DNA from 3 places in the Bacillus daqingensis genome. Region 3 is predicted to be linked to each of the others. Evidence: riboswitches for the same ligand, from Rfam matches in the RefSeq annotation. Region 3 holds a riboswitch; each other region holds the start of a gene.
What was found. Region 3 has a riboswitch for thiamine pyrophosphate ahead of thiM (hydroxyethylthiazole kinase). Riboswitches for the same ligand answer to the same signal wherever they lie in the genome.

Region 1 (10,504 bases), on a different contig from region 3:
GCGCGCTCCTCTCGTTTCGTCAGAACATCCTCCGCCAGCTGAACCATGCGGCGGCGCCTTTCTATTTCCTCTTCGAGCATCGTCTGCCCTTTTGCAGTAATACGGTAAGCTTTTCGCTTTCCGCTGCCGCCGGCTGTTTCGATCACTTCGGCATCTGTGAGCTTTTTTAATGTTGTATATAACGATGCCGGTCCAATCTTCATTTCTCCGCCGGTCCACTTCTCTACCTGCTGCATAATGAGATACCCGTGCTGATCTGTCTGCAGAGAAAGCAGAATATAAAAAGCTGCATCCGTCAGCGTTCCGCTCTCAAGCGAGTCTTTTCTGGGCAACTAAATCCCTCCTTTATATACCGTTTAATGATATATCATACTATGATTGTATCATTAAATGATACAAGTGCAACTTATTTTTTTTGCTTTACATGTCATAAAGACTTAGTGTACTATGTAGTTAATACACTAGAACATAACAAGGAGGAGCTGCAATGGAAGTTGTATTGGAGGCAGTTGGACTGACAAAACGAATGAAACGAAGCACGCTCGTAGACAATGTGGATCTCTCGATCAGAAAAGGAGAGGTGTTTGGTCTGCTGGGCCCGAACGGCGCCGGCAAAACGACGACGATCCGGATGTTGAGCGGCTTGATTCGCCCGACAAAAGGGACCGTTCATATTAACGGTGCAGATTTAAAGCAGCAAAAGCGAAAGGCACTATCAGATGTCGGAGCTGTCGTGGAAAATCCGGAGCTGTATGATCATTTAAGCGGCTGGGACAATCTGAAACACTACGCAAGAATGCAAAGCGGCATTACCATACCCGATATAGTGGAAGCAGCAGAGAAGGCTGGGATTGCGGACAGGCTTAAAGAAAAGACAGGCACTTACTCGCTGGGAATGCGGCAGCGGCTAGGACTTGCCCAGGCACTGCTGCACAAGCCGCGGGTGCTTATATTGGATGAACCGACGAATGGACTGGATCCGGCAGGCATCCGTGAAATGCGCAGTTATTTTCGTGAACTTGCTGAAAAAGAGGGCATCAGCATTCTTGTGTCCAGCCACCTGCTTTCTGAGATGCAGCTGCTCTGCGACCGGGCAGCTGTGATGCAAAACGGACGAATCATTCATACCGCAACGATTAAAGAACTGCTGCATGCAAACAAGCAGATTGTGTTGAAAACAGAGGATATGGAGTTGGCGGCCAACGCGTTAAGCGAGCAGACAACCATAACGAAAGACGGACTGCTGATTGAGGCGGATTCGGCAGAGGTACCTGATTTGAATCGCACCCTTGTAGAAGCGGGAGTCCGGGTTCAGGCACTGTATCCGGAGGAAAACGGCACGCTGGAAGAAACATTTTTATCGATGACGGGAGGGAAAGCAGGATGAAGCTGCTGCAAAATGAATGTATGAAGCTGTTTAAGAAAAAAGGAACGTGGGTGATGGGAACGCTGCTCGTTCTGTTTGTGATTGGAACATCTGCGCTGTTTACCGTGATCCTGGAGCCGGCTCCGCAGTCAGTAGACATGCAGGAGGCAGAAGCCGCTTATGCGGAAGCGGAGGGGCTCGCCTACGCCGGTGAGGAGCATATTCTCGTGCCGGTTATTGAGAACGCAGCATTGATGAGCATCGTCACGATGTTTACCGTCATCGCAGCAGCCACCATCACTGCTGGCGAACATGCGAAGGGAACGATTAAGCTATTGCTGATCCGGCCCGTTTCGCGGTGGCAGATTCTGCTGTCGAAGCTAGGAGCAGTAGTCCTCTTCGGACTCGTCATGACAGGTTTGCTGTTTGCTTCCTCGTTTGTATCAGGTATGCTGTTCTATGGATGGAATCTTCCGGAGGGATATGTGGTGCAGACGGCAATGGATGGTATGACGGCACACGGGGTTTACAGCTATATCGCCGCGATGTACAGCCTTTGGTTTGTGGATCTGCTGCTGTTTACTGCAATTGCCTTTATGATCGGCACCGTGTTTAAAAGCAGCGCACTCGGAATCGGAGTTTCGCTCGTGCTGCTGTTTACCGGCAGCACAGCTGCAATGCTGATTGCAGATTACAGCATCGCAAACGTGTTTCTGTTTTCGCATACGGATCTGGCATCACGCTTTATGGGCTTTCCCGGCGTAGTGGACGTCTCACTTGCTGTTTCCGGTCTCGTGATGGCGCTTTATGGAGCTGCTTTTCTCGCTGTTTCCTTCTGGCGGTTCACCGTACAGGACGTGCTCGATTAGAACGGAGTAGAGAGGTGAAGGAATGGCTATGGAATTCAATGACTACCAGCCGATTTATCAGCAGCTGATGGATCATATCAGCCAGCGGATCTGCCGCGGTGATCTTGCGCCGGGTGAGAAGCTGCCGTCAGTCCGCCTGCTGGCAGCGGAGGCAGGGGTCAACCCGAATACGGTTTCAAGAACTTATATGGAGCTGGAGCGTGAAAACATCGTGGAATCAAAGCGAGGACAGGGAACATTCGTGACTACCGAACAGCCGGTGATCGAAGAACTGCGCCGCAGTCAGGCTGCCGTACAGGCAGACCGGTTTAAATATAGTATGGAGCAGCTCGGCATCGACAAAGATACTGCAATCGGACTGCTTCAGCATGCGTGGGATGAAAAGGGAGGTTCGTCATGACAGAGGTGAATCTGCACAAGCTGACGAAAAAATACGGAAGAAAAGAAGCGCTCAGCCAATTGGAAATTCAGTTGCCGAAAGCCGGCATCACCGGTATCATCGGACCGAACGGGAGCGGCAAATCAACGCTTTTAAAGCTTATTTGCGGATTGATCCGTCCCAGCAGCGGATCAGTCGAGCTGAATGGTGAACAAGCAGGTCGAAAAAGCGGCGCAGTCGCCGCTTACCTCTCGGAGGAGGATTCGCTTTACGATTACATGACGATTAAAGGCACCGTCTCATTTGCAGCAGGAGTGTATCCCGACTTTGACCAAGAGCTAGCCATGACGTTGCTAAAAGAAATGAAGCTGCATGAGTCTGATAAAGTCAAAGAGCTTTCGCGCGGAAACAAAGCGCGGGGAAAGCTCGCGGTAACGATGGCAAGGAAAACACCTGTGCTCTGTCTGGATGAACCACTCTCCGGGATGGACCCGCTAGTGCGGGAAGACATTCTCAAGCTGATCGTGACGCATCTGGACGTCGACCGCCAGCTCTGCCTGATCACAAGCCACGAAGTAAAAGAGCTTGAACCGTTTCTCGATCATGTACTGATCGTGCACGAAGGCCGAATCGTTGTCGACCGGAACGTCGAGGACCTGAAAGAAGAGAAACGGAAATCACTGATAGACGTTCTGCGGGAGGTGACGGTCTAATGTGGTTATCGCTATGGAAAAAGGAATGGCAGGAAAGTATCCCGCGATTCGCCGTCATCATGGGCATTCTTCTGCTCGCATATGCCGCGATGATTTACTTTGCCTTTACCGGATCCGGCTACAGTATTTTACTTGGATTTTTAAGCGTTGGAATTCATACGGTGTTCCTGTTTCTCGTCTGGGCACTCTCATTCCATGGAGAATGGAAAGGAAAAACGCAGTGGACGTGGCTGAATATCCCGGCATCCGGCTGGAAGCTCGTCACCTCGAAGCTCGCGGTAGGATTCACACAGTTTCTGATCTCGGTAGTGCTGCTGACGGCCGTCGGTTTTTGGACACTCAGTCTCTTTGGCGAACATGCGCAGCAAGTGGAAGAGAACGGGATTGCCGTAATCTCTGATGCGTTGCGGGCACTGTATCCGCTGCTCCTCGGCCTGCTGATGTCAGTTGGGATTACGCTTGGATTAGGAGCGGTGTTTACCATTTTGATGATGCGAATCATCAAGCCGTTTGGCTGGGCAGTCGGTATCGCCGTCTGGGGGGTGTTTGTGTATGCAATTATGCGATTTACGCAGACGCCGGTCTATGAAGCGATGTTTCGGCACGGGCAGCTGTTTGATGCGGAGGCGCAGCTTCAAGAGGCTGTTGTGGGAAGTGCGACTTTTCAGCTGGAAGTAGAAGAAGGCATTTATTTATTCGCTGGAGAAATTGCGTTTGAACTGCTTGCGATTACAGCTGTTATCGTCCTGTTTTCATGGCTGATGGACCGCTTTGTTCAGGCCTAACCAGGAAACAGTTGTAAGCAGCTGGGAATTTTGATACAGTGAAAACAGAATATCCACTAGGGGAGCCCAAAAGGCTGAGACGGCTTACGCCGGACCCTTTGAACCTGATCTGGTTGATACCAGCGGAGGAAAGTGGGAATGTGTCTGAAATGGTCGCGTGAAGACCGTTTACGCTTTCAGGTGCTTCTCTTTCTCCGGACTGAGAAGCACTTTTTTCGTGTCCGGAGAGTGGGTGTTCGTCCAAATCATCCGGTACGCCGGAATAATCAGGAGGGCCTACACAATGCGATTTTCAGAAAAGCTGAGACAGGAAGCAGACCCTATTTTCAGTGCGATTTTTGAGCACCCGTTTGTAAAAGGAATCGGGGAAGGGAATGTGCCAAAGCAGGCACTGATCCACTACGTCATGCAGGATTATGAATACTTGACCACCTTCTGCCGGATCTATGGTCTCGCCGTTTCCAAATGCACAACCAGAGAGGATATGACGTTTTTTCAGGAGCAGATCGGCTTCGTTCTGAATGAGGAAATTCATCCGCACAATAACTTCTGTGAAGTCGCAGGCGTCCGCTATGAAGATTTACAGAAAGCGCCGCTTGCACCGACGGCTCATCACTATACGCGCCATATGATGGAAGCGTCCATTAACGGCAGCCTTGGGGAAACACTTGCTGCGCTCGCTCCATGTCCATGGACATACTGGGAAATCGGCCGCAAGCTGAAGTCAGAGGTTAATCCGGATAAGCAGCACCCATTCTACGACTGGATCAGCTTTTACGGAAACGATGAAGTCGGCACGATCACAGAAACGTTCATGGCGAAGATCGATGCCTGCGCGGAGCAGGCAGGAGAACGTGAAAAAGAGCTGATGCTCTCCCATTTTTTAAAAAGCAGCCAGCTTGAGCATCAATTCTGGACGATGGCGTATGAGCAGGAAGAATGGCCGGTCCGACTGCAAAGCAGCATCTCGTCATTGTAAACGACAGAACAGGGCACTGAAAAAACGATTCTTATTCAGTGCCTTGCTCATTATTGCTTTTCATTTGGCAGGTTTCGGCTCAGCAGCAGACCAAGAGCGCTTACGCCGGCAAAAAGACCGACGAGAATAAGAAAATCATCTCGGTAGTTGAAGCGGTCAGCTGTCACGGCGTAAACGATCAGAGCAGCGAGACTGCCAATTAAATTGATCCAGAGCAGCGGTTTCACAAGGTTCATGATAAGCCTCCCTTTCTCACTCCAGCATATCACAGCAGAAATATGGAAAAAGGTATTGCGGATATTGTCAGAATTATTTACACTGTGAGAATACTTACGCGAGTTTGAAAACAGCGCCCAAGCGGCTGCTGTTTTCTTTTTTCGTGGTACATTTTATTGTTAGAAGGAGTTTTTATCCATGAAAGCTGTTCAGCAAATCGGAGCATTAGTCAGCCGCTACTTTGCTCTGATCGTTCTTGTCGTAGCATTTATTGCGTATTTGTCACCGGCAACGTTTACCTGGGTCGGTGCGTACATTACTATTCTGCTGGGGATCGTCATGTTCGGTATGGGAACGACGATGAAGCTTGCCGATTTTAAAGTAGTAGCCAAGCAGCCAATGCCGGTTGCGATCGGTCTGCTGGCACAGTTTCTGATCATGCCGCTGACAGCCTTTGGCATTGCCTATCTGCTCAATTTGCCGCCTGAACTTGCGGCAGGACTGGTGCTGGTCGGAGCATGTCCAGGCGGGACAGCGTCGAACGTGATGGTTTATCTTTCAAAAGGAGATGTACCGGTATCAGTCGCGATGACCAGTGTGTCGACGATGCTGGCACCGCTGTTTACTCCGCTGATCGTCTTTCTCCTTGCGAATCAATGGCTTCCGGTCGGAGCAGGTGATATGTTCATGTCGATTGTGGAGGTCATTTTGATTCCGATAGCACTCGGGATTTTAGCAGCAAGATTTCTTCCGGCTGCTGTCGAGAGAGGCCAGGCGGCACTGCCGTTGGTTTCGGTCGGCGCCATTATGTTGATCGTTTCAGGTGTTGTCGCAGCTAATGCTGAAAACATCGTGACTTCCGGAGCGGCCGTTTTTGCAGCCGTGATTTTGCATAACGGGGCTGGACTGGCCCTCGGCTACCTGGCTGCTAAATGGGCCGGACTTGACGAAACCAAGCGCAGGGCGGTTTCCATTGAAACAGGCATGCAAAACTCCGGCTTAGGCGCAGCGCTCGCAACGGCTCATTTCAGTCCGCTTGCAGCACTTCCTAGTGCAATCTTTTCCGTATGGCATAACATCTCCGGCCCGGCACTCGTATCGTATTGGAGCCGTGGAAAGCAGCCGGACCCGAAGTCATTGAATCAACAATCTCGCGTGTCATAGCTTTTCGGTGTTGACCATGCAAAACAGCGGGCGGCTTGAAAATGAAAAGCTAACAGCAGGACCGATAGGCAAAAGTGACATATGAATAATGTCCTTCCTTGTTTTCAGGCTGTTGAAAAAGTCTCAACTTAATTATTTATTCGTTTGGTTGACTTTCCCCTCTGTTAACCGAGCCTGCCGTGGGCTGGCCTTCAGCTATTTCTCAGGGTGATCCCGTATGAAGGGAAGAAAGGCACGGCTTCACTCGGACTCAGGCTTCTCACGAGAAGCCTTCAAAAGCCAGTCCGGCTCCGCTCGTGCGTGGATGCCGCTCGCAGATCTGAGCGGCACGGAATCTTCAGGCTGCGCGGCTTCCACGGGCACGCCGGACACGAAGGGAAAATGGATTTGTTTGTTGGAGAAAAACGTTCCGATCGGTAGATACGACTGTTCCATGGTACATACGTGAAAGCACTGGTCATCCTTATTCGACATCGAAGCGTTGCCTATATAAAGGTTCCACCCATATGGAACAAGCACGTGTGAATCATCACCAGGCGTTTCAACCGGACTGGCAGCTGCCAAATTGGAGGATCTCGACTCCAGGAGGATCCGAACGAGGCGAAGATCCAGCGCTTCCGACAGCAGGAGGGAGCGGTTAGCTGAGGCCGTTCCCTCCGGAAAGCGAGTGTCCGTAGATGCAGGCAGGTGCAACGTTATTCATTTAAAATGACTTTATCCACACTTTGAAAACAGCTCCGCTTTTCCAGCGGAGCTGTTTTTTTGCGGATACAACCAAGGAAAAAGATACAGAAAGCCAGATATCGTGTGAGCACGAATTCTCAGTTTCGTGCAAATATGTTTTGGATGACAGTTAAAAGGAAAACAAATAGTTGGAAAGACTAATAATTAGGATGGAAAGAATAGGAGGAAGGATGATGGAACAAAATAAGGACCAGCGACCGGAAGGAAAGCTGATCGATTATAAGCTCTTTTTACCATCGCTGCTTATTATTATCGCCATGATTGTTCCGCTGTCGCTTTATGAAGACCAGGCGCTTGGAGTGCTGGAATATACATTCGATGTCATTGTGGCGGTGTTCAACTGGGGCTACATCTGGTACGCTATTATTTTACTAGGAGCAGGGCTGTATTTATCTTTTTCCAAGCTTGGCAACGTCGTGCTTGGCGACCCGGCTGAGAAGCCGCGATTTACTCTGTTTGAATATGCCTCCATTTTAATTGCAATGGGGCTTGGCTCGACGATTATGAGAACCGGCATGGTGGAGTGGACAAACGTCGCGAATGATCCGCCGTTTGGCATGGATGCAGGGTCTACAGAAGCATTGTTAATGGGGAATGCTTACAGCATGTTTATGTGGAGTTTTCAGGTGTTTGCTATTTTCGTGATGGCAGCTCCAGCGCTCGGCTATATTCTGCACGTTCGAAAGCGGCCGTTGATGCGGGTATCGGAGGCTTGCCGCTGTTTATTCGGCGACCGGTTTACAGATGGACTTGGCGGAAAAGTACTCGACATGATTTTCCTCGTCAGTATTCTCTCCGGAGCTGCCGTGACACTTGGCCTGGGAACGCCGATTGTGACACATAACTTATCGCAGCTGTTTAACATAGAGGTCACGTTCACATTAACGCTCATTATTACGATTATGTGGGTCATCTTTTTCTCTATCAGTGCATACGTCGGTATTGATCGTGGAATTAAGCGGCTCAGTACGTTCAATATGTATTTGGCCGGAGGCTTTGCCTTGTTTATCATGACCGTCGGTCCCGGCGTTTTTATATTAAACTACTTTACGGAAAGCTTAAGCACATTGGCGACGAACTATGTTGATATTTCTCTTTACACCGATTCACTTGGAGGAGAAGGGAGCAGCCACGTGCAAAGTAATACGGTCTTCTGGTTTGCATATAGTGCAACCTGGGCTATGCTGCACAGCGTATTTGCGGCTAAAATTTCGCAGGGACGGACGATAAAAGAAATGATTCTGACCTATCTGCTCGCGCCGACAGCGATTTCATGGGCAGCAACCGGAGTGCTGGGGGGACTGGGCGTTCACCGGCATGTGAACGGTGATATGGATATACTGGGAATGGCGCAGTCAATGGATGAAATGGCGTTAATCCCGGAAATTCTGTTGACGCTGCCGTTTGCAACGATTGCATTGATCGTATTTGCTGTAGTCGCCATGATCTTTCTGATTACGACGCTGGATTCAACTACGTATACGATTGCAGCTTATTCCAGCACCCAGGACATGAGTAAAAACGAGCCGTCCCGCATGCTCCGCATTATCGTTGCAGCGATTATTGCAGGCGTTGCACTCGTCATGATGCGCATCGGTGGACTGCCGCCGCTCGAAGTGGTATCCGGTTTAATGGGGCTTCCGATTATCATTATCCAGTTTCTAACGATCTGGGCTGCGATCCGGATGATCAAGCAGGACGAGGCATGGAAATATAACGTTCGCAAACGAGACTCATGACAGCGCCAGGTACGTTTTGAACTAACTCAAAAAAAGCTTTATGAGACCGTGCAGCCCGTTTCAGGCTGGCGGACAAGTTATTTGAAGTAAATGGTTATTCAATTTTGTGCAGTTCTTCGCTTAGCGCGGGAAGCTTGCCCTCCGCAATAACTCAGACTTATCTGCACTTACAGAAGCAGCGTGCGGTCTGCCGTCTAACGTCGCGGCAAGGTATATCAATGCGAATATACCAGAGCGGTGTGCAACAGAAACAGTTTATTCAAGACGCAAAAAAGCCTGCAGGTTTCATCCCGCAGGCTGACTGTACAGCGCTATGTGTGTTTAACGCTTTAGGTTTCGCAGGCGAGCTAGCTCTGTTTCCTGCAGACCCTTGGCTGTTTCAAGTTTATGCAGATTCCGGTGCACGGCGGCAAGCCGCGTCTGGTATTTCTGCTTCACATGAGCGCTTGAGTATCGGGCTCGAGCGTGGACGAGTGCTTCCGCTTTCCGCTTTAGCTGGCGTATGTCCCGCAGAAGGTCTTGATGCTCCGACTCCAATTTACGGAGGCGGCGGTGGTTCATGTCCAACGTTCATTCCCCCTGATTGCATTGAGCAATTGTTTCAAGTATTTAGAAGGAACCGGACGATATTCAGTACGTGGTCTATTCAAATATAGTAATATAATGGCTTCTTCTTTAGATGGTTTCGATGGCAGACTCGGTGTCTGCTGACCAGTCAGTGACAGTAGAGACGGTGGAACGAATGTTCTTATATGACGGGCTAACATCTATTTAACCACATAAAACTAGTAAAAACGATACCTTTTTAAAGAAAAAGAGAAAAATAGGTCTAATTCCCGCTTTTTCCCGTTTTAATTCACAGAAAAACCGTGCAGCGCAGCGCACGGCATTGTGAAACTTATAGTTCACGAAAACGAGCCCCTGATCCAGGATGATAACGAAGCAGCATTTTCAGTTCCCGAGCCATTTCGGAAGCATCTTTTTGGCAGCCGCCGTCCATCCAGTCAGCAATCAAGCCGGCAACAGCATGAGCGTGGTAGGCAGCAAAGCTTTCGGCGACTCCGCTTTCTTCTGCAGCGGATTCCTCCTCTAAAAGCACCCGTTTTAAGAGCAGAATCATTTTGTTGCGAAAGCGAGGCAGGTCGCCGCAGTCGCGCATAATTTCATAAAAATCCTGCTGCTTTTCCACGTGTTCAATCATACGCACAGCAACAGAATAAAACGCATGGTGCATGACATCAGTAGTGAGCAGCGGGGGCTGACGGTACGCTGAAATTAAATCCTCGATTACGTCCTGCTTCAATTCATCCAGCAGTGCTTCAATGGTACCGTAATGCTGATAAAATGTACTCCGGTTGAGACCTGCCCGATTCACAAGCTCCGTTACCTGAATGTGCGCGGGAGCTTTGTACTGAAGCAGTTCCAGCAGTGCCTGCTTGAGCGCCTGCTTCGTGCGCTTGATTCGTATATCCGTCATTTGCGCCTCCTTTCTTAACTGAAGACTTCTTATATTAACCTATACCCGTATCCGAAAGGTTTCAGCAGGAAAT
Region 2 (10,504 bases), on a different contig from region 3:
CCATCCCCTCCTGTCAATCCAGAAACGGATCGTACGCTTTCCGTAATGCCCCGGTTGACCGCACGCTCCATGACATCCAGGTTCCGTTCCATCTGAGCAAAAATATCTTCCCGAGATCGATCGTGTACTTGCATCTCCTGACGAATCATTACTTCTGAAATCTGAATTTGTTCTTTATCAGCCAGTGAAACGAGTTCTTCTGCATTTCGAAACATGGTCTTCCCTCCTACTCGTGAATCTTTGTAACCTGCCGCACGTGCTCAACTTTCTTTAATTCACCCAGAGTGCGTGCCGTTACATTTTGATCAACTTCTATCACCATAAGTGCATCTTTCCCCTGTTCTTTTCGTGACACTTCCATGTGGCCGATATTAAGCTGCCGGGCAGCCAGGATAGAGGCGACACCTGCCACTACACCGAACCGATCATCGTGCACGACAAGTATGGCCGGATGATTTCCGCTTAAGCGGAGTTCAAATCCATTTAATTCTTTTATTTCCACTTTTCCTCCCCCGATTGAAATGCCAGCAAGCGACATTTCATAGTCCCCGGAACGAAGGACGACTTTAACTGTATTCGGATGGTGGCTGACCTCATCTTCTTCGATGAAACGGGATCGTATGCCTGCTTTTTCTGCTTCCCGGTAGGCATCTTTTATTCGTTCGTCGCTTGTATCAAATCCTAATACGCCTCCGAGAAGTGCTACATCTGTACCGTGCCCCTGATACGTTTTTGCAAATGATCCGTAAAGATGAAAATCTGCCTCTTCAGGCGCTTTTCCGAACAGCTGCCTTGCAACGAGTCCGATTCTCGCAGCCCCAGCAGTATGAGAGCTGGAAGGCCCGATCATGACAGGGCCGATGATTTCAAACACACTCCGGTATTTCATATTAATCTACCTCCCGCTTCGATTGAAAGCGCTATCGTCTTATTATTTTCCTAATATATCATCTCATATCCCAGGTCATTCGTAAACGGCGGTTCCCTTCACACAGAAGAAATCTTCACAGCATATGCCGTGAAGATTTATCAAGCGCTTCATCCATCACTATCGTTTCACAGGTGCAGCACTGATGGAGATCGTACCCGGCCCAACATGCGTGCCGATTACAGGACCGATCGAGGTGATGACCTCCTGCTGAACGTCAAACTGCTCTTTCATGGAATCCATGAATGCGTTTGCCTCATCCTCAGCCAACGCGTGGGAGATACCGACATGGAGCGGCTTTCCGTTAAATCGCCTCAAAAATTCCGCTCTGATTCGCTGGCCGGCCTTTTTAGAGCCGCGCACTTTTTCGAAAGGGAATACTTCTCCTTCTTCCGTAAGCGACAGGATCGGCTTTATCTTTAAAAGGGAGCCCATTAACGCAGAAGCTTTTCCAATCCGGCCATTTTTTTGCAGGTATTCGAGCGTGTCCACCATAAAAAACACCGTTGTTTCTTCTACAAGTGTGTCGATTCTGGCGAGAATCTCCTTCTCATCTGCACCTGCTGCTGCAAGCTCTGCAGCTTCAACGACGATCAGCCCGATCGCATAAGAAGCACGCTTTGAATCAATTACATGCAGCCGGTCTGACGCTTCTATCGTATCTTTCGCAATGGAAGCAGCTTGAAATGTACCACTCAGCTTTGCAGATAGATGAATCGAAATGACTGTATCACCGTTTTGCAGCAAGTCGTTGTAAATCGCTTCAAACTGAGCCGGTGTAGGCTGAGAGGTAGTCGGAATTTTATCCGCATCAGCCAGTTTCTCATAGAATTCATCTGACGTAAGCGTCACCCCGTCCTCAAACGAATCTTCGCCGAAGTGGACTTTCAACGGTACTACTTCAATGTTCAGTTTATCCGTCCATTCTTTCGGAATATCAGCTGTAGAATCAGTTACAATTTTTACTGCTGCCATGATCATGCCGCCCCCTTTATTACGAATGGTTATTCAACTGAAATAATGTAAGAATAAAGCGGCTGTCTGCCCGCATGTATCTCCACTTCCACTTCTGGAAACTGCTCCTCAATATAAGCGGATAGTTCTTCAGCCTCTTCTTCTGACCGGTCTTCCCCGAAGATAATGGTTACAATCTCGCTTTCCTCATCAATTAGCTTCGCCAGCAGCTCTTTAGAGACATCGGAAACTGTTTCGCCGTTAGAAATAATATCTTTGCCAGTAATACCCATGAAGTCCCCTTTTTTAATGGATACCCCATTCAGACTCGTATCACGCACTGCATAAGTTACTTCTCCGGTTTTAACGGTCTGCAGAGACTCTTTCATACCAGAAACATTGTCGTCAAGACTTTGCTCTTCGTTAAATGAGAGCATTGCTGCGAGACCTTGCGGGACTGATTTACTAGGAACAACCGCCACATCGATCTCAGCTACGTCCGCAGCCTGCTCTGCAGCCATGATGATATTGCTGTTATTAGGCAGAAGAATCACGTTCTCGGCATTTACTTCCTCAATTGCCTTAATAAAATCTTCAGTAGACGGATTCATCGTTTGTCCGCCTTCAATGACTTTGCTGCAGCCGAGCCCCTCAAACAGTTCCGTAATGCCTGAACCCATCCCGACGGTAATGACGGCATACTTTGAAGGACCAGCTTGTTTTTTCGGAGGTTCAGGAGCTTTATCTGCTTCCAGCAGGGATGAATGCTGTTCCCGCATGTTTTCGACTTTAATATTCACTAACGAGCCAAAACGCTGAGCTTCCGTGATCACATCCCCCGGGTATTCCGCGTGGATATGTATTTTCAGTAAATCCTCATCCGATACGACAAGCAGGGAATCGCCGTACTCGCTCAGCTTTTCTCTGAATGCTTCTTCATCATACGGATGATCTTTCAATTGCTCATCTGCAAATTTAACCATAACCTCAGTACAGTAGCCAAATTCAATATCTTCGGTAGCCATATGACTCTGAGCAGACTGATGATGCTCAAATTTGACCAATTCTTCCAGTGAAGGTGTTTCCTCAGCTGGAGCAATCGACCGGCCTTCCATTGCAGCTGCAAAGCCTTCGTATATGGTAACCAATCCTTGGCCGCCGGAATCAACGACTCCAACTTCCTTTAACACCGGAAGCAGGTCGGGCGTCCGCTCCAGAGACTCTTCAGCTTTTTGAAGAACCTGCTTCATCAGCTCGAGACAATCATCTTGGCCGGCGCTTTCTCTTCCTGCTGCTGCTGCATCTTTCGCAACAGTTAAAATCGTACCTTCAACCGGCTTCATGACGGCTTTGTAGGCCGTTTCCACGCCCTTATCAAATGCGTCAGCAAGATCCTTAGGAGCCAGTGTTTCTTTCTTTTCGACCGCTTTTGAAAAGCCTCTGAAAAGCTGGGACAGAATAACGCCCGAGTTCCCTCTCGCCCCCATAAGGAGGCCTTTTGCAAAGCTGGCTGCGACGCTTCCCGCATGGTTCTGATCGTTGTTCTTCACTTCCTGAATTCCGGATGTGATGGTTAGATTCATATTCGTCCCTGTATCGCCGTCCGGAACAGGGAATACGTTTAGTGCGTCAATCCGCTGCGAATTGGCAGACAGATTGGCGGCACCCTCCTGCATCATGGCAGCAAGTTTTTTTCCGTTAATTGTATTCATTGCCACGTATGTTCCTCCTGACATAAAACTAATTCGTAACTCTGACTCCGGAAACAAAAATATTGACCGAACTAACTTTCAACCCGAGCATCTGGCTCAGCTGGTATTTTACTTTTTGCTGAACATTATGCGCTACTTCGGAAATTTTCGTTCCATAGCTGACGATAATATACATATCAATGTGGATCTGTTCGCCTTCTTCCCGGATGACAACACCTCTCGCCAGATTTTCTTTACCAAGAAGATCCGTAATGCCATCTTTCAGCTGCTTCTGGGAAGCCATTCCGACAATGCCGTAGCAGTCCACTGCCGCACCGCCTGCGATAACAGCGACAACTTCTCTTGAAACATCAATATTTCCGTATTTCGTATTCATTTCAATCGTCATAGAAGGTAGTCCTCCTCAATGGGGGTATTTGGCTTTTCAGCTATCGTCATTTTACTATACGCATGACAGCTTGCATAGTTCGTGCACCCGTCTAAGAGAATAGCACAAAAGCTCCAAAAATGCGATATCATCTGTCAAGGTTCATTACTTGAAATTACTGCTTGAATTAAAAAATGTACAATGCTACAATATTCAGGTATGATCGATGCTAGTGAAATGAAGGAGGGAATGCATATGTCACGCAGATGTGTTATTACCGGCCGAGGGCCGTCTACAGGCAATAAACGATCCCACGCATTGAACGCTACAAAGCGTCGCTGGGGTGCTAACGTGCAAAAAGTCCGCATCATGGTGGACGGCAAGCCAAAGCGCGTTTACGTATCCGCCCGCGCTCTAAAATCAGGCAAAGTACAGCGCGTATAATCGCTAAAAAAAGCTTCCGCCCCGAAATGGGACGGAAGCTTTTTTCATTTGTCCAGCTCATGCTTGAACGGGAAAATTGACTGCCGGCCTCATGCATCGCCTGATTCGATGAAGTAAAGAAGCCCGTCGTTAAACGACACCTTCGCTTCACGGTGCGTCCATTCATTGCTGACGCTGAGCGATCGATGCCGATAAAGCGTAGCCTGTTGGAGCGGATACAGCAGCCCTGACGTCGTTACACCCGTTACGTTTTGCCCAAGCGGGATCAGCGATACAAACTTATGGCCGCGTGTTCGAAGCTGATGCGTGCCCGGACGAAGGAGCTGCACCGAGTAGTGCTCTTCCTCGATTACGGTTTGCTCTGGCGAGGCTTCCAGCAAAAACAAGGCAGACAGTGTATGATCCAATCTTCCTCCGCCCACTCCGGTTATAATCAGCGGCATTCCCTCTGCTCGCTGCAGCGCAAGCTCCAGATCTGTCCAGTTTTTCGCTGGAGGATGACCCTCGATCTGTTCAGCCAGTTCTGCAATCTGCATCTTTTGTTCGGGCGTCACACTGTCAAAGTCTCCAACAGCTCGTACCATGCGGATGCCGCAGGCAGCTGCACACGCTGCCCCTCGGTCAACTCCAATAACATCAGCTTCCGGATAAAAACGAACCAGCCGGGACAGATGCCTTTCGGTCAGCTCAGGGCTGCCCCCGGCAATGATAACAGGATTCATACTGATCTTCCCTCAGGCTGCAAAATTCTGCCGCCTTTTTTTAATAAAAAGATGGTCACGATCAAAATTAAAAGAAGAGATGGCCCTAAATACCCTAAATTATAGAGAAACGAATACAAGGCGACCGGGGTACCTTCAGGAGCAAACTCTCCAAACCAGATAACACCTGCACTAAAATGAGCAGCAAATCGGAGAGCCACTGCAAGAGCAATTCCAGCAATCACTGCCCCAATCACTCTCCTCCCTCCAAACCAGGCACTGAAAAAGGCAGCCGTACCAACAAGTCCAAAAGCTACAGGATACTCCAGGATCGCCTGAGACCAATGGACGACATAAGGTCCAGTCATTAAGTTCAGCAGTCCGAACACAATGCCACACGCGATTCCTGCAGCCGGACCTCTTCGGAACGACAACAGAATTATTGGCAGCATAGCTAGGTTCACAGATCCTCCAAACGGCATCGTAAATAGTGTAATAAAGCTTAAAATCAGCGCTAGCGCAGCCATAAAAGCTGTTTCAATCATTATAACTATTTTAGTTGAACGCACGTGCGTCACCCTTTCATTTTTGCAGCGCAGAAAGGCCGCATCCTCAGGATACGGCCAACTCAGAAGCATCTGGCTTCTGATCGATCCCACATCCCTGCGCAAGCATTAACTTACAGGTTCACTGGGTCGGTGCTGCTCTGCACCCTCTCAGCCGTTACAAGGCTCCCCATGCGGTTTTATCATTCAGTTAAACTAATCCGTTCAGGAACGAAGGGATTTCATCGCTTGTTTTCTGTCCGACGCTTGAAAAAATGCAGACCCTGCTACTAATACATCTGCACCTGCTTCCCGGCAAAGCTTTGCAGTATCTGCGTTGACCCCTCCGTCTACCTCTATTTCCATAGCCGCTGGTTTTATCTCACTTGCTCGCTTCATTTTATCCAGCACAGATGGTATGAAAGTCTGACCTCCAAAGCCTGGATTCACGGTCATCAACAGCAGAAGATCGAGCTCGTCCATGACTTCCTCTACCATACTCAACGGACTGCCTGGATTTAAAACAGCGCCCGCTTTTACCCCTCGTCCCTTAATTTGCTGAATCGTCCGGTGTAAATGTGGACATGCTTCAGCATGCACGCTGATAATATCCGCCCCCGCGTCAGCAAAAGCATCAACGTACCTTTCCGGGTTTTCAATCATCAAATGCACATCAAGCGGCAGACTCGTATGCGGACGAACCGCTTCAACGATCAGCGGTCCAATCGTAATATTCGGAACGAAACGGCCGTCCATTACATCAATATGAATGTAGTCGGCTCCTGCTGCTTCGGCTTCCTTTATTTCGGACCCAAGCGCAGCAAAGTCTGCAGCCAGAATCGATGGCGCAATCTTCTCAGTCATTGTCAGTACCTCCGTTTTCTATTGGCTATTTCTTCATAAAACTGCTGATAACTATGATAGCGGAAAGCTGCAATGTCTCCCGTATCAACAGCCTGCTTTACCGCACACCCGGGTTCATTTAAATGGGTGCATCCTCTGAACTTGCAGTCATTGATCCGTGCTGCCATTTCTGGATACATGGCACTTAGCGTCTCCGTTTCGACATGGCGGAAATCAAGTGAACTGAACCCGGGTGTATCGGCAACAAATCCCTGATTGGGCATATGAATCAGTTCAACATGACGAGTCGTATGCTTGCCGCGGTTCAGACTCTTTGAAATAGCTGCAGTTTCCAGATTCAATTCTGGTTTAAGCGCGTTAAGAATGGATGATTTTCCAACCCCTGACTGCCCGGCAAAAACGGAAAGCCGTCCTGACAGAACTGGCAGCAGCTCCTCTACCTGGCCGGAAAGTTCAGAGGACGTGATAATAACACGGTAGCCGGCCTGCTCGTATGCAGGCAGATAAGGCTCTGCTTTATCCAACCCAAGATCTGCTTTTGAGACGCAGATAACTGACTCCAGCTCTGCTGCTTCGGTATGGACCAAAAACTTATCAAGCAGCAGCGGGCTAAAATCAGGCTCTTTAGCTGAAAAAACGAGAATAGCCTGATCAATATTTGCGATTGGAGGCCTGAACAGTTCACTCGTTCGTGCCTCGACCGCTAGAATATATCCATCAGTCGGGTTTTCTGCTTCAAATTCAACCATATCTCCTACGAGCGGCGTAATGTTTTTCTTGCGAAAGTTTCCTCGTGCGCGGCATTGTACCGTTTGTCCCTCCGACTCTACGTAATAAAATCCGCTGAGCGCTTTAATAATACGTCCTTTTGCCATAGTCACCTCACAAATCGATTTTATTCATCCGGACTGTAGGACTGCACTTCCTCATACGAATATTCATATGGCGAAGCATCAAACTCTTCCCCATTCACATACAGGATCAAGTATCCGGTGGAGCCTTCTTCAACGGTCATGGGAACGTCAAATTCAGTGGAGGCCGTTATCTCTTCGTTAATAACTTCAACAGGCGTCTCGTTCTCATCATCAATCACCTGAATCTCAATCTGATAGGATCGTCCGTTATCATTTTCCGGCACTTGAACCGAAAAAGGGACTTCTGCTGAAGCGACTGCCGGGCCTGGTTCCGGACCTCCGGAAAGTGTAACCATCACAGTAGTTGACTCCGAAATCTCTGTCCCCCGCGGCGGATCCTGTTCGATCACTCGTCCCTCACTCATTGATTCGTCATACTCTTCGGTAAACCTGACCGTTACATAAGGGACTCCTTCGAACGATTCTTCCACTTCCTCTTCCGTCATTCCGAACAAATTACCGATCGAAACCACTTCTCGTTCTGCTACCGTAAGCATGACCGTCGTTTCTGAAGGCATTACGGTTTGTCCGGCGGAAGGCTCCTGATCCAACACAATGCCGCCTTCCTGCTCTGAGACCGTTTCATACGACACAGACACGTTGTCAAATGCCTCAAGCTGTGACTCTGCTTCTTCCTCTGAGAGGCCTGTAACATCAGGAACTTCCATGGAAGCGTCATTTTCGCTGATTACGAGTCTCACAGTCGAGCCGACTTTAACAGTCGTTCCCTCATCCGGCTGTACACTGATGACGTGATTATCAGCTGTATCTGTGCTTTCACGGTACGCGCGCTCCACTTCCAAATCAAGGTTTTCGAGCTGTTCAGCAGCCGCGTCTGCATGCTGGCCGGAGACCTCCGGTACGGCTATTTCATCAACATGCAGCAAACCGGGAAGCCATATAAACGCGCTGAGCGTCAGCAGCACGGCTATTAGCACTGGCAGTATCCACTTTTTCTTTCGGTTCGGCTTTGAGGAAACTTTTTCTCCTTCTCCTCCCGAACTAGTTTTAGTATGAACAATGGTTTCCGGATCACTGCCTCGTCCCTCGGGGAAAACAGCGGGCATTTTTTTTGTTTCTTCATCATTCTCTGCCGTCCATTCAAGCAGCCGCTCGGAGCGTCTGGAGCTGTCCAGAACAGTTCTTAAATCCTCCAGCAGCGCCCCGGCACTGTTAAAGCGGTCGATCGGCTTTTTAGCTGTAAGACGGGTGATCATATTTTTTACGCTGTTTGGAACAGCAGTTGTGCGAAGCTCCGGAAGTGGTTCCTGTAAATGCTTTAACGCGATGGTAACTGCCGTATCCCCTTTGAACGGAACGCTCCCGGTAAGCATCTCGTACGCAATAATACCGAGTGAGTACAGATCTGATTTATAGGTGACCTGTCCGCCCCTGGCTTGTTCAGGCGACAAATAGTGAACAGAGCCCAGGATCGAGTTCGTATGCGTGATGGTTGCCTCGCTGATTGCTCTTGCAATACCAAAATCAGTAACTTTAGCCTGACCGTTTACGCTCATTAAAATATTCTGCGGTTTTACATCCCGATGGACAATGTGATTATCATGAGCGTGCTTCACGGCTTCCGAGATTTGCTTTAAAATTCGCACTGTTTCTTCTACCGAGAGTACGCCGCTGGATTGAATATACTCTTTTAGCGTCTGACCCTCTACATATTCCATGACGATGTAGTACAAATCATTCTCTTCCCCTACATCGTAGATCGACACGATATTCTCGTGTGACAAGCTGGTTGCGGCTTCAGCCTCGCGGTGAAACCTGCGAATAAATTCTTCGTTTTTAGAGAATTGGCTTTTAAGCATTTTCACTGCTACGTGGCGGTCGAGGATTAAATCTTTTGCAAGATATACATCTGCCATTCCACCTCCGCCGATTGGACGGATCAGCTTGTACCTTTCATTAATCCTGCGGCCGATCATACGGCACCGCCGTCCTGATCAGAGAAACGGATGAGTGCAGCTGTAATATTATCTTCGCCGCCTCTGTCGTTCGCCGATGCAATTAACCTTTCGCCAGCATCTTCCATACTTGCTGCTTCATACACAATAGCTTTAATCGCCGAATCAGCCAGCTTGTTCGTCAATCCGTCCGTACACAGCAAGAGGATCTCCTGAGGTCTCCACCGTACCGATCCAATTTCACCGGAAACATCGATCTCGGTGCCTAGCGCCTGCAGCAGCACATTTCTGCGAGGATGTACTTCCGCTTCTGCTTCTGTCAGCTCTCCCTGACGGACGAGTTCACCGACCAGGGACTGGTCCTTCGTGATCTGGGTTATCTCATGTTCTTTTAGCAGGTACAGCCTTGAGTCACCGACATTTATGTAAAAAACGTCTTCTCCATTTCCTACTGCAGCGGTTAACGTCGTTCCCATCCCTCTGCAGTCAGGGTGTTCCTGCTGATACGTAAATAAATCGGAATTGATCCGGCTCACTGTTTTCCGAAGCCATTCCTCGATCGTCTCTATATCCAGTTCATCTGCGGCTAATTTAAACTGATCAAGCATCCGGTTGCAGGCCATGCGGCTGGCAACATCACCAGCCTGGTGGCCTCCCATTCCATCTGCTACTACCGTAAGAAACCAGCCTGAACGTTCATGAAACAATACAGAATCTTCATTATGACTCCGTACTCTTCCAGTATCCGAGTGAATGCTGTAAATCACGTTCATCTCTCCTGCCTTTTCGATTTCGTCAAACTGCAAATAAAGAATCCGTCTGTTCCAATTTTTCCAGGAATCAGCTGCAGAGAAGATTCAGTCGTCATCAGCTGCTGCACGTTTTCGGGAAGCCTGGACTTCATCGTTTCGTCCGGCTCTGCATCCCTATGTTTTTCTAAAAAGGACTGCAGCTGGGCTTCATTTTCTGCTTCATCAATGGTACAAGTGCTGTAAACCATCCGCCCACCAGGTTTTAAAGCGCGCCAGGCTTTATCGAGAATGTCCTTTTGTAAACGAGACAGCCTTTCAATATCGGCCTCCTGCTTCGACCATTTCATATCTGGCTTTCTGCGGATAACTCCAAGCCCGCTGCAAGGTGCATCCACCAGAATTTTATC
Region 3 (10,504 bases):
GACCGAACACACTAGCCACTGCTTCAAGACAGTTGTAGCGCCATGTATCAGCCAAATTCCGCGCACCGATCTCTGTTCCCATATACCACCCGTTGAAAGGAGAACATGGATAAACGATACCGCCAATTTCAATTTCCATATCTGCAATCGCCGGTACGGCATACCATTTCAGCTGCAAATTTGAAAAAGCCTCCTCTTCCGGATGCCGAAGCGGGACTTCCAATGCCTCTTCTGCTTCCCATTCATACAGATGGATGCTGCCATCCCGCTTTTGAATCAAGAGCGGAAGGATATCGAAATCAGTCCCTTTCCCTTTCCACCCAGCGGCCTGCGCCTGCTTAGTCAATGCTGCGGAAGCCGGGTCTCCTCTGCCATCCTCATACCCGGCGTAGCGAATCAGCTGATGATTCAGCAGCTGCCATTCTGGCGGTTTACCAGGCTGTGAAGGAGGGAATATCGTCATGGCCGGCCTGATTTTACCGCCGTTTGTCGTATACCGCAGATGCTTCCGGCACGCACTAATCACTTCATCCGGCGTATTGACGTGCCGTTTATCAAAGACGGTAAGCGTATCCCAAAAAAGTCTGCCGATGCACTTGTTTGCATTCCGCCAGGCCGCCTTTGCTCCAAAAGCCAGCTCCTCAGCTGTTTGCACATACGTACCAGTCGCTTCAATTTCCTGATAAACATCGTTTAAACGGTCTGCCAATCCAGTCTTTCCCTGCTCCGTATAATACTGATGTAAGAAGGATTGTGCAGCCTGCTCGAGCGTCATTTCCACATGATTTCCTCCTGACTGTCCAGCGAAGCTGTTAATATGATAGTATAAGGAACATCAGTGCTACTGCAAGAACGAGCACGATTGTTCACAAATTAATCACGTTTGACCCGCTGGGGGTGCACCATGTGCTGAGACAGAAACTATTTTCTGATCCCCTTGAACCTGATCTGGCGTAATACCAGCGTAGGAAAGTGGATGAAAGCAGCCGTTTTCCGGACTGATCCAGCTTCCGACGAAAACGGCTTTTTTCTATTCCGCTGCGCACGACATTATATACGTGAAGGAGTGAAAGCATGACGAATCAAGTCCTCGCTCTGCGAAATCTAATTAAGAGCGACGCCCCATTAATTCATAACATTACGAATGTCGTAGTGACTAACTTTACTGCCAACGGCCTCTATGCGGCAGGCGCGAAACCAGTAATGGCATATGCTCCCGAGGAAGCCGCAGATATGGCTTCTGCAGCAGACGCGCTAGTCCTGAACATCGGCACGCTTTCAAGCGCCACAAATGAGGCGATGCTTCTGGCCGGAAAAGCGGCAAATAAACATGGAAAACCAGTCATCCTCGATCCAGTCGGAGCAGGCGCTACCTCGTTTCGGACAGAATCTGCTGCCATGCTCTTAAAGGAGCTCGACATCGCGCTTATCCGCGGGAACAGCGGGGAAATTGCAAGTCTTGCCGGGTCAGAAGCAGTTGTAAGAGGCGTAGATGCCTCTGCTGCTCCTGATGACGCGTCGCAATCTGCGGTAAAGCTTGCACGCTCCCAGCAGACGACTGTCTGCATGACAGGCGAAGTCGACGTCATTACAGACGGCAGCAGCATGATCACCGTTCATAACGGTTCTCCCTCGCTCCAGGATGTCACCGGTGCAGGATGTCTGCTGTCCTCCATTGCGGCAGCTTTTATCAGCCGGGCGGCTTCTCCGCTTGAAGGCGCAGCCGCAGCCTGCGCCTATTACGGCGTATGTGCAGAAGCAGCCGCAGCCAGACAACCATATGCAGGTCCAGGTCATTTTCAAATCCATCTGCTCGACATGCTTCAGCAGCTGACAGACGAACAGCTTGAGCAGCAACTTATTCTGAAGGAGGCATCATTATGAAAACAGCATTGACAATTGCCGGTTCTGACAGCGGCGGCGGAGCAGGAATTCAAGCCGACTTAAAAACATTTCAGGAGCTTGGCGTTTTTGGCACAAGTGCCATTACTGCTCTGACAGCTCAAAATACGGTAGGCGTTCAGGGTGTCTTCCCGGCTTCTCCAGAAGCGCTCGAAGCACAAATCACCTCCGTATTGGATGACATCGGCGCACACAGCGTAAAAACCGGTATGCTGTTCGATTCCGAACGAATTGAAATCACCGCCTCCTTTGCAGCTGAAGGCAGGCTCCCTGCGTTGGTCGTTGATCCTGTTATGGTGTCCACGACCGGAGCCGAGCTGTTGAAGGAAGAAGCCCGGACCACGATGACAGAGAAGCTTTTTCCTCATGCCTCGTTGATCACGCCAAATATTCCGGAGGCTGAAATGATCACCGGAATGTCGGGCAGTTCGCTGCAAGTTCGTAAAGAAATGGCCCGTGAACTGTTAAAATTTGGTTCAGAGGCTGTGTTATTAAAGGGAGGTCATGAACCCGATGCTGCCACAATCACCGATATTCTATTCGATGGAGCTGAATTTCACTATTTAAGCGTCGAAAAAATCGAAACAAAACATACGCACGGCACCGGCTGCACGTATGCTGCTGCCGTTGCTGCCTATCTCGCTCAAGGAAAATCCATGAAAGATGCTGTTTTTGCAGCAAAGCAGTTTATTCACCAGGCGATCCTTCATGCGCACTCTGTCGGTGAAGGAGCTGGGCCCGTTCACCATGCAGCTCACCGGACGGCGGATAAACCATTTATCAAAATGGAGGTTGAACAGACGTGACCCAGTTCGCAAAGGAAAGGCTTGCTGTTTACTTTATAGCAGGTACGCAAAATACAGACCGGCCGCTTCCGGAGCTTGTGTTTGAAGCGCTTCGAGGCGGAGTAACGATGTTCCAGCTGCGTGAAAAGGGAACTGGGAGTCTGCAGGATGAGGACGAACGCCTGGTACTTGCAAAGGAACTAAAAGAACTGTGTGCCCGGTTTCATGTGCCGTTTATCGTAAATGATGATATCGAACTGGCTCTGGCCTCAGATGCTGATGGACTCCATATCGGACAAGATGATGCGGATCCGGCTGAAGCACGGCGCAGGATTGGAGCACAGAAAATACTTGGTGTCTCCGCCCGTACGATTGCAGAGGCAGAAGCAGCTGCCGCCGTAGCCGATTACCTCGGCACAGGTCCCATGTACGCTACTTCGTCAAAGGAAGATGCGGAGAGTCCTGTAGGACCGGAGCGTATTCAGGAAATGCGAAACGCTGGTATCCATTTGCCGATAACCGCGATCGGCGGTATAACGCTCGATAACGCGAAGCCGGTATTGCGAGCCGGTGCTGATGGCGTTTCGGTAATTTCAGCGGTATCTGCAGCAGAAAACGCGGAGGCTGCTGCCTCCGCGCTTCTCTCCATCTATCGTTCCATTAACCGCTGATAAATCGCTGATACAGCCGGAGTGCCTTTTCCGTATTTGATAATCCGTGCATAAGGGCCCGCCCATCCCGAAATAACACGGTACGTGTTCCTTCGAGATCGAGCTGCAGCAGATACTCATTCTGCAGCTGGACGAGCGGCTTCAGTCTCTGAAGGACTTCTTCGATATCAACAGTCTGGGACGGTCTAACCTGAACTGTATCACGTCCGCATAGCACCGACAGCCTCGTTCCGCTGCCGTTCAAAAACGGGTAAACTGCCTCTTCGCCGCAAGAGGGGCAGTTTTTTTGCTTCATTTTAGAAGTTCCAATAACGTGTACCGCCGGTTCCCATAGATCAAACCGAACCATCCCGTCTCTAAGCTTGTCGAGGTTTCCGCTTAACAGCTTGAGCGCTTCTGCCGTTTGATAAGCGGCTGTCATCTGAACGACCGGTCCGAGAATACCTGCCGTATCGCACGTATCCCCTCCAGCCGGTACGGCGCCGACTATGCAGGAAAGACACGCTGTCTTTCCCGGAAGGATCGTACAGGCAAGTCCGCCGGAGGCAACACAAGCTCCATAAATCCAAGGGATGCTGTATTTGCTGCAAAAGTCATTCAGCAGAAGTCTCGTTTCAAAATTGTCCAGTCCGTCGAGAATCAAGTCCGCACCCTTAAAGGATGCCAGCAGTTCAGGCGTTATTTCACCGGTGATGCCTTTTATATGCACGCCGCTGTTTATCTGGCGAAGCCGCTCTTCTGCAGCTGTTGCTTTCGGCTTTTGCTCCAGCGCATCCTGCTCGGTATACAGCTGCTGGCGCTGTAAGTTCGAAGGCTCTACATAATCACGATCGACGATCGCCACAGAGCCGACGCCTGCCCGGACCATCGTTTCTGCAATCGCGCTTCCGAGCGCACCCGCTCCTGCGATCAAAACCGATGAATGGCTGATTTGTTTCTGGCCTTCCATGCCGATAGGTGCAAACAGCTCCTGCCGTGAATACCTGTCCTTCATCCAGCTTCCTCCCTTTATACCGAGCGATGCTCCCCAAGCTCACTATCGAAATACCCCATATCTGTGAGCTTTAGAGATGGAATAACCGGCAGACACATAAAGGAGAGAGCCGAGATTGGATTAAATGAGCCGTGAAAGCCTGCCTTTGTGAACGAGTGCTCTACCTGCTTCAGATCTGCTGCGGCTGATTGTGCATCGGCGGATGACATGAGTCCGGCGATATCGAGCTGCATTGCAGCCTCTACCTCTCCATCAATCACAAGGGCAAGTCCTCCCTGCATGTCTTCTACCGTTTTTACCGCCAGCACTATTTCTTCGTCTGAATAGCCCGCTGCCACAATGTTGTGTGAATCATGCGCGGTCGTTAGTGCGAACGCCCCTTTCGTAAACTTCAGCCCTTTGATAAAACCGACTCCAATATGTCCTGTTTCATGATGACGCTCCAATACGACCAGCTTCATCATATCCTGCTCGGGGTCCTGCTGGAAATAGCCGTCTTGTACCGGAAGCCGGTAGAACCCTTTTCCGGTTACGATACTGTCAGGCCGGTATTCAATGCAGAGCGCTTCTTCCTTCTCTGCTTTCACCTTTAACTCTTCCTCCTGAAACGGCCTTAAATTGACAGAAGTTATCAGCGCTTCAGGAGGCGGGACCTGCTCAGATGATCCTGCTGAAAGCCTGCCCTCTTCTGCTGTCAGTTTCCCGCCGCAAAAGACGTGCGACGGACGAAAATCATTCAGATCATCGACTATCAGCAGATCAGCATCTCGGCCAGGTGCCACCGCTCCTTTCGTATGAAGCTGAAAACATTCTGCAGCATGGAGTGTCGCCATCTGAACCGCTGTTACCGGATCGAGACCCTCGTTAACGGCAATGCGGATAGACGCATCGATACTGCCATCATCCATCAGCTCATCAAGATGCTTATCATCGGTGCAAAATAGAAATCTGCGGGCGTTTCCGGCAGTAACAGCTGGCAGCACCTGGCGCAGGTCCTTCGCAGCTGACCCTTCACGGATTATCACATGCATGCCGCTGCGGACCCGCTCCAACGCCTCATCAGCTGTTGTACATTCATGATCAGTCGTGATACCTGCTGCGGCATAAACATTCACCTGGTGCGCTGAAAATCCTGCACCGTGTCCATCGATATTCAGTCCTCTTTCTTCAGCGTCCGCCAATTTTGTCATCATATCTTCGTTCCGCTGCTCGACCGCAGGATAGTTCATCACCTCTGCGAGTCCAATAACGCGGGGGTGTTCATAAAATGGACGAAGCTCTGCAGCGTTTAATTCCGCACCTGCATGTTCGAATGGCGTGGCCGGAACGCAGGACGGCAGCATGAACCGAACATCCAGCGGCACGTTTTCAGAATCATCCAGCATATAGCGGATCCCCTCTGCTCCTTTCACATTTGCGATTTCATGAGGATCGGTGACGACCGTTGTGACCCCCTTCGGTACGACGACGTCGGAAAACCTCGCCGGAGAAACCATGGACGACTCGATGTGAACATGTCCATCTATTAAGCCAGGAACGACGTACCGTCCGTTCACGTCCAATTCTTCTTTTCCTGTAAATTCACCGATACCTGCGATAATACCGTCCTGAATCGCAATATCGCCAGTTTCAATTTCACCTGAGAACACATTGACGATGCTTGCTCTTTTCAAAACCAAATCAGCCTGCTGCTCATTTGCAGCGGTTTTAATGGTGCTCCTTCTCGTTGTCTGATCCATATCCTCACTCCTCGCACTGCTTTGTTCTCTTATTATACTGAAGGAGATGTCAGACGTCTACGGCTTGCTTTGCCTCCCAGTACACGGAAACACGTAAAGAGTGGTACACTCTTCAATAGACTGTTAAACCATACGGGAAGGGGGCAGTCTCTTGACTGAATCCGGAAGCGTATCCAGACGGAGCCTGCTCATCGCAGCTATTCTGCTGACAGGCTCCTTTTTAACGATACTGAATCAAACTCTCATGATCACTGCGATTCCTCCAATCATGCAGGAGATGAACGTAACGGCTAATACAGCCCAGTGGCTGACCACCGTCTTTATGCTGGTAAATGGAATCATGATTCCTGTAACAGCCTTTTTAATTGAAAAATTCACTACCAGGCAGTTGTTTATGACGGCGATGCTTACATTTACTGCCGGTACGATAGTCGGCGGACTTGCCGACAGTTTCGGCATGCTGATCGCTGGCCGTGTTATTCAATCAGCCGGTGCCGGAATCATGCTGCCGCTCATGCAGACCGTCTTTCTGCTTATCTTCCCGCTTGAAAAGCGCGGCACGGTGATGGGCTTTGTGGGGCTGACGATCTCCTTTGCTCCTGCTCTCGGGCCGGCTTTGTCAGGCTGGGTCATTGAGACATTCGCATGGCGCTATTTGTTCTGGCTCGTGCTGCCGCTCATTCTGCTGCTCATTCTATTGGCATGGAAGCTATTAAATAATGTGACAGAGCTCAAAAATCCCAAAGTTGATCCGGCGTCGATTATTCTTTCCTCTTTTGGATTCGGCGGATTGCTTTATGGATTTACGAGCGCCGGGAACGCCGGCTGGCTGTCTCCAATCACGCTTCTTTCACTAGCTGTGAGTGCCGTTTGCCTTTATCTCTTTATTACGAGACAGCTGCGCATGGTGCATCCGATGCTGGAATTTCGTGTTTTCAAACTTCGCACGTTCACCATTGCGACCGCGGTCGGCATGATTGGCTTTCTCGGCCTGATCGGCATGGAAACATTGATTCCGCTCTACTTGCAGGAAATGCGAGGCTTCACCGCATTTGACTCCGGTCTCGCTCTGCTGCCTGGAGCACTTGTTTCCGGATTCATGTCTCCTCTCACAGGCTACATTTTTGACCGGATCGGAGCGAGAGCACTGGCTTTTACCGGATTGACGATTATGAGCGGAGCCACTGCAGCATTTTTGTTTGTTGACGCCTATGCGACGATTACGTTTATTGCGCTCTTGTTTGCGATACGGATGTTCGGGTTTTCCATGGTCATGATGCCGATTACGACAGCAGGGCTGAATGAACTCCCCCGCAAGCTCATTCCACACGGGGCAGCTATGAATAACACGATGAGACAAATCGCCGCATCTGTCGGCACTGCCCTGCTCGTTACGATTATGACGACTACGGCGATGCAGCTTGAGACCGGTACAGCTGACCGGACACCGGACATAATCGGAATGAATGTCGCAATGGGGTTTTTAACAGCGCTGACCTTCTCAGGTTTAATTCTCATTTTATTTCTTCGACCGCGAAAGCCAATGTCCGATGAAGAATGGGATGCAGAATTCGGACCAAAGCGTAATGAGCCAGACGTTCCGCTCCAGTCAAATGCGGAAAATAAATAATGACCGTTCCACATAATGCATACTGAAAAAAACAGCTTCGGACCGATGCGGTCCGAAGCTGTCATAGTTTGAATAAAGTCACGTTAGGTGAATACCCTTGTATCTGCCCGCATTTGCGGACACCCGCTTTTCGGAGGGGGCGGGTTCAGCTAACTGCTTCCTTTCGTAGCCGGAAGCGCTGGAACTTCGCCTCGTTCCGGGCCGTGGTCCTCCGATTTCAGCAGTTGAGAGTACGTTTATAACGCCTGTTTTAAGATTGGCACGAGCTTAGCCGGACTGGATTTTGACTTTTTCAACAGCCTGCAAGCCTAAACGACTGCTGTATTCCCTGGCTGAAACTGGGAATGAACCATTCCTGCATAATAGCCACCCTGTTCCAGCAGTTCTTCATGGCTGCCGGACTCCATGATCCTGCCTTCCTGCAGCACGACAATCTGGTCTGCCTCCCGAATCGTATTCAGCCGATGAGCAATCACAAGGCTTGTTCTGCCTTTCATTAAACGTTTGAGCGCCTGCTGAATTTTCACTTCTGTCACAGTATCGATACTGCTCGTTGCCTCATCCAGCACGAGTACTGCCGGGTCCGCCAGCAGTGCCCGGGCAATGGATAATAGCTGCTTTTGTCCCTGGCTGATTCCGCCGCCTTCCGAATCGATGACTGTATCATATCCGTCAGGGAGGTGTTCAATAAAGGAATGGGCATTCGCATCTGCGGCAGCACGATAGACTTCCTCGTCTGTTGCATGAAGCCTGCCGTAGCGAATGTTCTCCATGATCGTACCGGAAAAGAGAAATGTATCCTGCAGCACAAATGCCATCTGTCTTCTGAGCGACGCCTTTCGCACCGACAAAATGTTTTGTCCATCGATGATGATCCGCCCTTGATCCGGCTCATAAAACCTGGCCAGCAGGCTGATAATTGTCGTCTTTCCTGCCCCCGTAGGGCCGACAAAAGCTACTGTTTCCCCTCTCGCTGCCGAAAAAGAAATGTGGTCTACTGTTCGTTCATTTCCGTAGCCAAAGGATACGTCATCGAATGTCACACTGCCCTCTGTAAGCGAAAGCTCTTCCTGCTCCTCCTCTCGTTCAAATTCGTCTTTTTCATCCATAATTTGAAAGACACGCTCTGCCCCTGCCACAGCGGAAAGCAGGACGTTGAACTGATTAGCAAGATCATTCAGCGGCCGCGTAAATTGACGGGCGTACTCAGCGAAAATAACGATGACACCGATGGTTACCATGCCGTTGAGCGCAAGCAGTCCGCCCGCGCCTGCTATAACAGCAAAGCTGAGGTTATTCAGCATATTCATCAGCTTCGGAATAAATCCGGAAATCGTCTGAGCCCAAAATCCGGCATGACGCAGCCGTTCATTTTTTTCGGTAAACGAGTCAATGACCTGCTCTTCCCTTGAGAAGGCCTTTACGATTTGCTGCCCGGACATGGTTTCCTGAACATAGCCGTTGATGTCACCAAGCCGCTTCTGCTGCTCTTTAAACAATGGTCCGGTCCGCTTCGTGATCCATTTCATTCCCAGCACCATCATTGGAACAATAGTCAGCGTGAGCACGGTTAAAAGCGGGCTTAAATAAAGCATAACGACTAAAATACCGCCGAGCGTCAGCACGCTTTGAATAATTTGGATAACGGAGCTGTTCAGCGTATTGCTGATGTTATCCATGTCGTTCGTCAGCCTGCTCATCAGATCCCCCTGCTGGCGCCTGTCAAAAAACGGGACCGGCAGCCGCTGCAGATGATCGAATAGATCGGTGCGTATCGTATAGACCGACTTCTGTGCCACAGCCACCATCCAAAAGTGCTGGAGAAAGACGCTGACGGAATGCATGATGTAGATGACTGCCAAGGCGGCAAGCATGTAGCCGATCCAGACGAGGTCTCCATCTACGAGAAACGTATCAATCGACAGGCCGACGAGCAGCGGACCTGTCAGTGCCATCGCCGAGGAGAGAGTGATCATCAGTGTCACAAGCAGCAGCTTTGACCGGTGCACGGCCAGATAGCTCCACACCCGCTTTAGCGTTCCTTTCCAATCGGCTGCCCGCTTCTTAGCGTCCGGCGCTGCCTCTGGAATTAATTTTTTATGCTGAAATGGTTCGATCAGCGGATGCTTATCAGCCACGCGCCGCACCTCCTGCCTGCGTTTCGTAAATCTGTCTGTACAGCTCTGAGCGCTGAAGCAGCTCCTCGTGAGAGCCGACGGCTTCTACTGCACCGTGATCAAGCAGAATGACATTGTCTGCTTCCATAGCTGTACTCAGCTTTTGGGTGATCATCAGTGTGGTGCACGAATAGCTATCCAGCGCTTTTAAGAGCCTCATTTCTGTGTTTACATCCAGCGCACTGGTGCTGTCGTCCAGCAGTAAAATCCGCGGATTTCGAATTAATGCTCGCGCGATGGAGATGCGCTGTTTCTGACCGCCTGACAGATTAACGCCACGTTGACCAATGCGGGTGTACAAGCCATCCGGAAGTTCGTTCACCGAATCAGCTATTTGAGCATCCCGCAGCACCTGCTCCATTTCAGCATCTGTTGCATCGGGCTTTCCCCAGCGGAGGTTTTCTGCAATAGTGCCGCTGAACAGCACGGCCTCCTGCGGTACATAGCCAATCCAGCTTCGCAGCTCTTTCCACTTGATGGCCGTCAGCGGCTTTCCATCCAGCAGCACCCGTCCCTGGACCGGGTCGTAAAGTCTTAAGATCAGCTGAAGAAGCGTCGTTTTGCCCGAACCGGTTGCACCAAGCAGCGCTGTCCGTTCTCCCGGAC

Region 1: another riboswitch for thiamine pyrophosphate. It lies ahead of tenA (thiaminase II); the one in region 3 lies ahead of thiM (hydroxyethylthiazole kinase).
Region 2: another riboswitch for thiamine pyrophosphate. It lies ahead of thiT (energy-coupled thiamine transporter ThiT); the one in region 3 lies ahead of thiM (hydroxyethylthiazole kinase).

Annotation. Positions count from the first base shown of each region.
Region 1 is NZ_JBHSGK010000007.1:35,389-45,892, forward strand. Features, by position in the region: gene ACFO4L_RS08260 (PadR family transcriptional regulator) at 1-332, opposite strand, end outside; gene ACFO4L_RS08265 (ABC transporter ATP-binding protein) at 488-1,387, shown strand; gene ACFO4L_RS08270 (ABC transporter permease) at 1,384-2,235, shown strand; gene ACFO4L_RS08275 (GntR family transcriptional regulator) at 2,258-2,635, shown strand; gene ACFO4L_RS08280 (ABC transporter ATP-binding protein) at 2,632-3,327, shown strand; gene ACFO4L_RS08285 (hypothetical protein) at 3,327-4,112, shown strand; TPP riboswitch at 4,161-4,260, shown strand; gene tenA (thiaminase II) at 4,396-5,091, shown strand; gene ACFO4L_RS08295 (hypothetical protein) at 5,142-5,327, opposite strand; gene ACFO4L_RS08300 (bile acid:sodium symporter family protein) at 5,506-6,471, shown strand; gene ACFO4L_RS08305 (hypothetical protein) at 6,978-7,112, shown strand; gene ACFO4L_RS08310 (BCCT family transporter) at 7,389-8,954, shown strand; gene ACFO4L_RS08315 (hypothetical protein) at 9,276-9,521, opposite strand; gene ACFO4L_RS08320 (TetR/AcrR family transcriptional regulator) at 9,853-10,431, opposite strand.
Region 2 is NZ_JBHSGK010000003.1:350,398-360,901, reverse strand. Features, by position in the region: gene sdaAA (L-serine ammonia-lyase, iron-sulfur-dependent, subunit alpha) at 1-215, opposite strand, end outside; gene sdaAB (L-serine ammonia-lyase, iron-sulfur-dependent subunit beta) at 227-889, opposite strand; gene ACFO4L_RS03080 (DegV family protein) at 1,049-1,903, opposite strand; gene ACFO4L_RS03075 (DAK2 domain-containing protein) at 1,933-3,600, opposite strand; gene ACFO4L_RS03070 (Asp23/Gls24 family envelope stress response protein) at 3,623-3,982, opposite strand; gene rpmB (50S ribosomal protein L28) at 4,217-4,405, shown strand; gene ACFO4L_RS03060 (thiamine diphosphokinase) at 4,495-5,127, opposite strand; gene thiT (energy-coupled thiamine transporter ThiT) at 5,124-5,675, opposite strand; TPP riboswitch at 5,750-5,854, opposite strand; gene rpe (ribulose-phosphate 3-epimerase) at 5,877-6,515, opposite strand; gene rsgA (ribosome small subunit-dependent GTPase A) at 6,518-7,390, opposite strand; gene pknB (Stk1 family PASTA domain-containing Ser/Thr kinase) at 7,411-9,366, opposite strand; gene ACFO4L_RS03035 (Stp1/IreP family PP2C-type Ser/Thr phosphatase) at 9,363-10,112, opposite strand; gene rsmB (16S rRNA (cytosine(967)-C(5))-methyltransferase RsmB) at 10,115-10,504, opposite strand, start outside.
Region 3 is NZ_JBHSGK010000001.1:77,130-87,633, reverse strand. Features, by position in the region: gene ACFO4L_RS00365 (nitric oxide synthase oxygenase) at 1-775, opposite strand, end outside; TPP riboswitch at 884-988, shown strand; gene thiM (hydroxyethylthiazole kinase) at 1,075-1,884, shown strand; gene thiD (bifunctional hydroxymethylpyrimidine kinase/phosphomethylpyrimidine kinase) at 1,881-2,708, shown strand; gene thiE (thiamine phosphate synthase) at 2,705-3,358, shown strand; gene ACFO4L_RS00345 (ThiF family adenylyltransferase) at 3,348-4,352, opposite strand; gene ade (adenine deaminase) at 4,367-6,091, opposite strand; gene ACFO4L_RS00335 (MDR family MFS transporter) at 6,243-7,721, shown strand; gene ACFO4L_RS00330 (ABC transporter ATP-binding protein) at 8,030-9,859, opposite strand; gene ACFO4L_RS00325 (ABC transporter ATP-binding protein) at 9,852-10,504, opposite strand, start outside.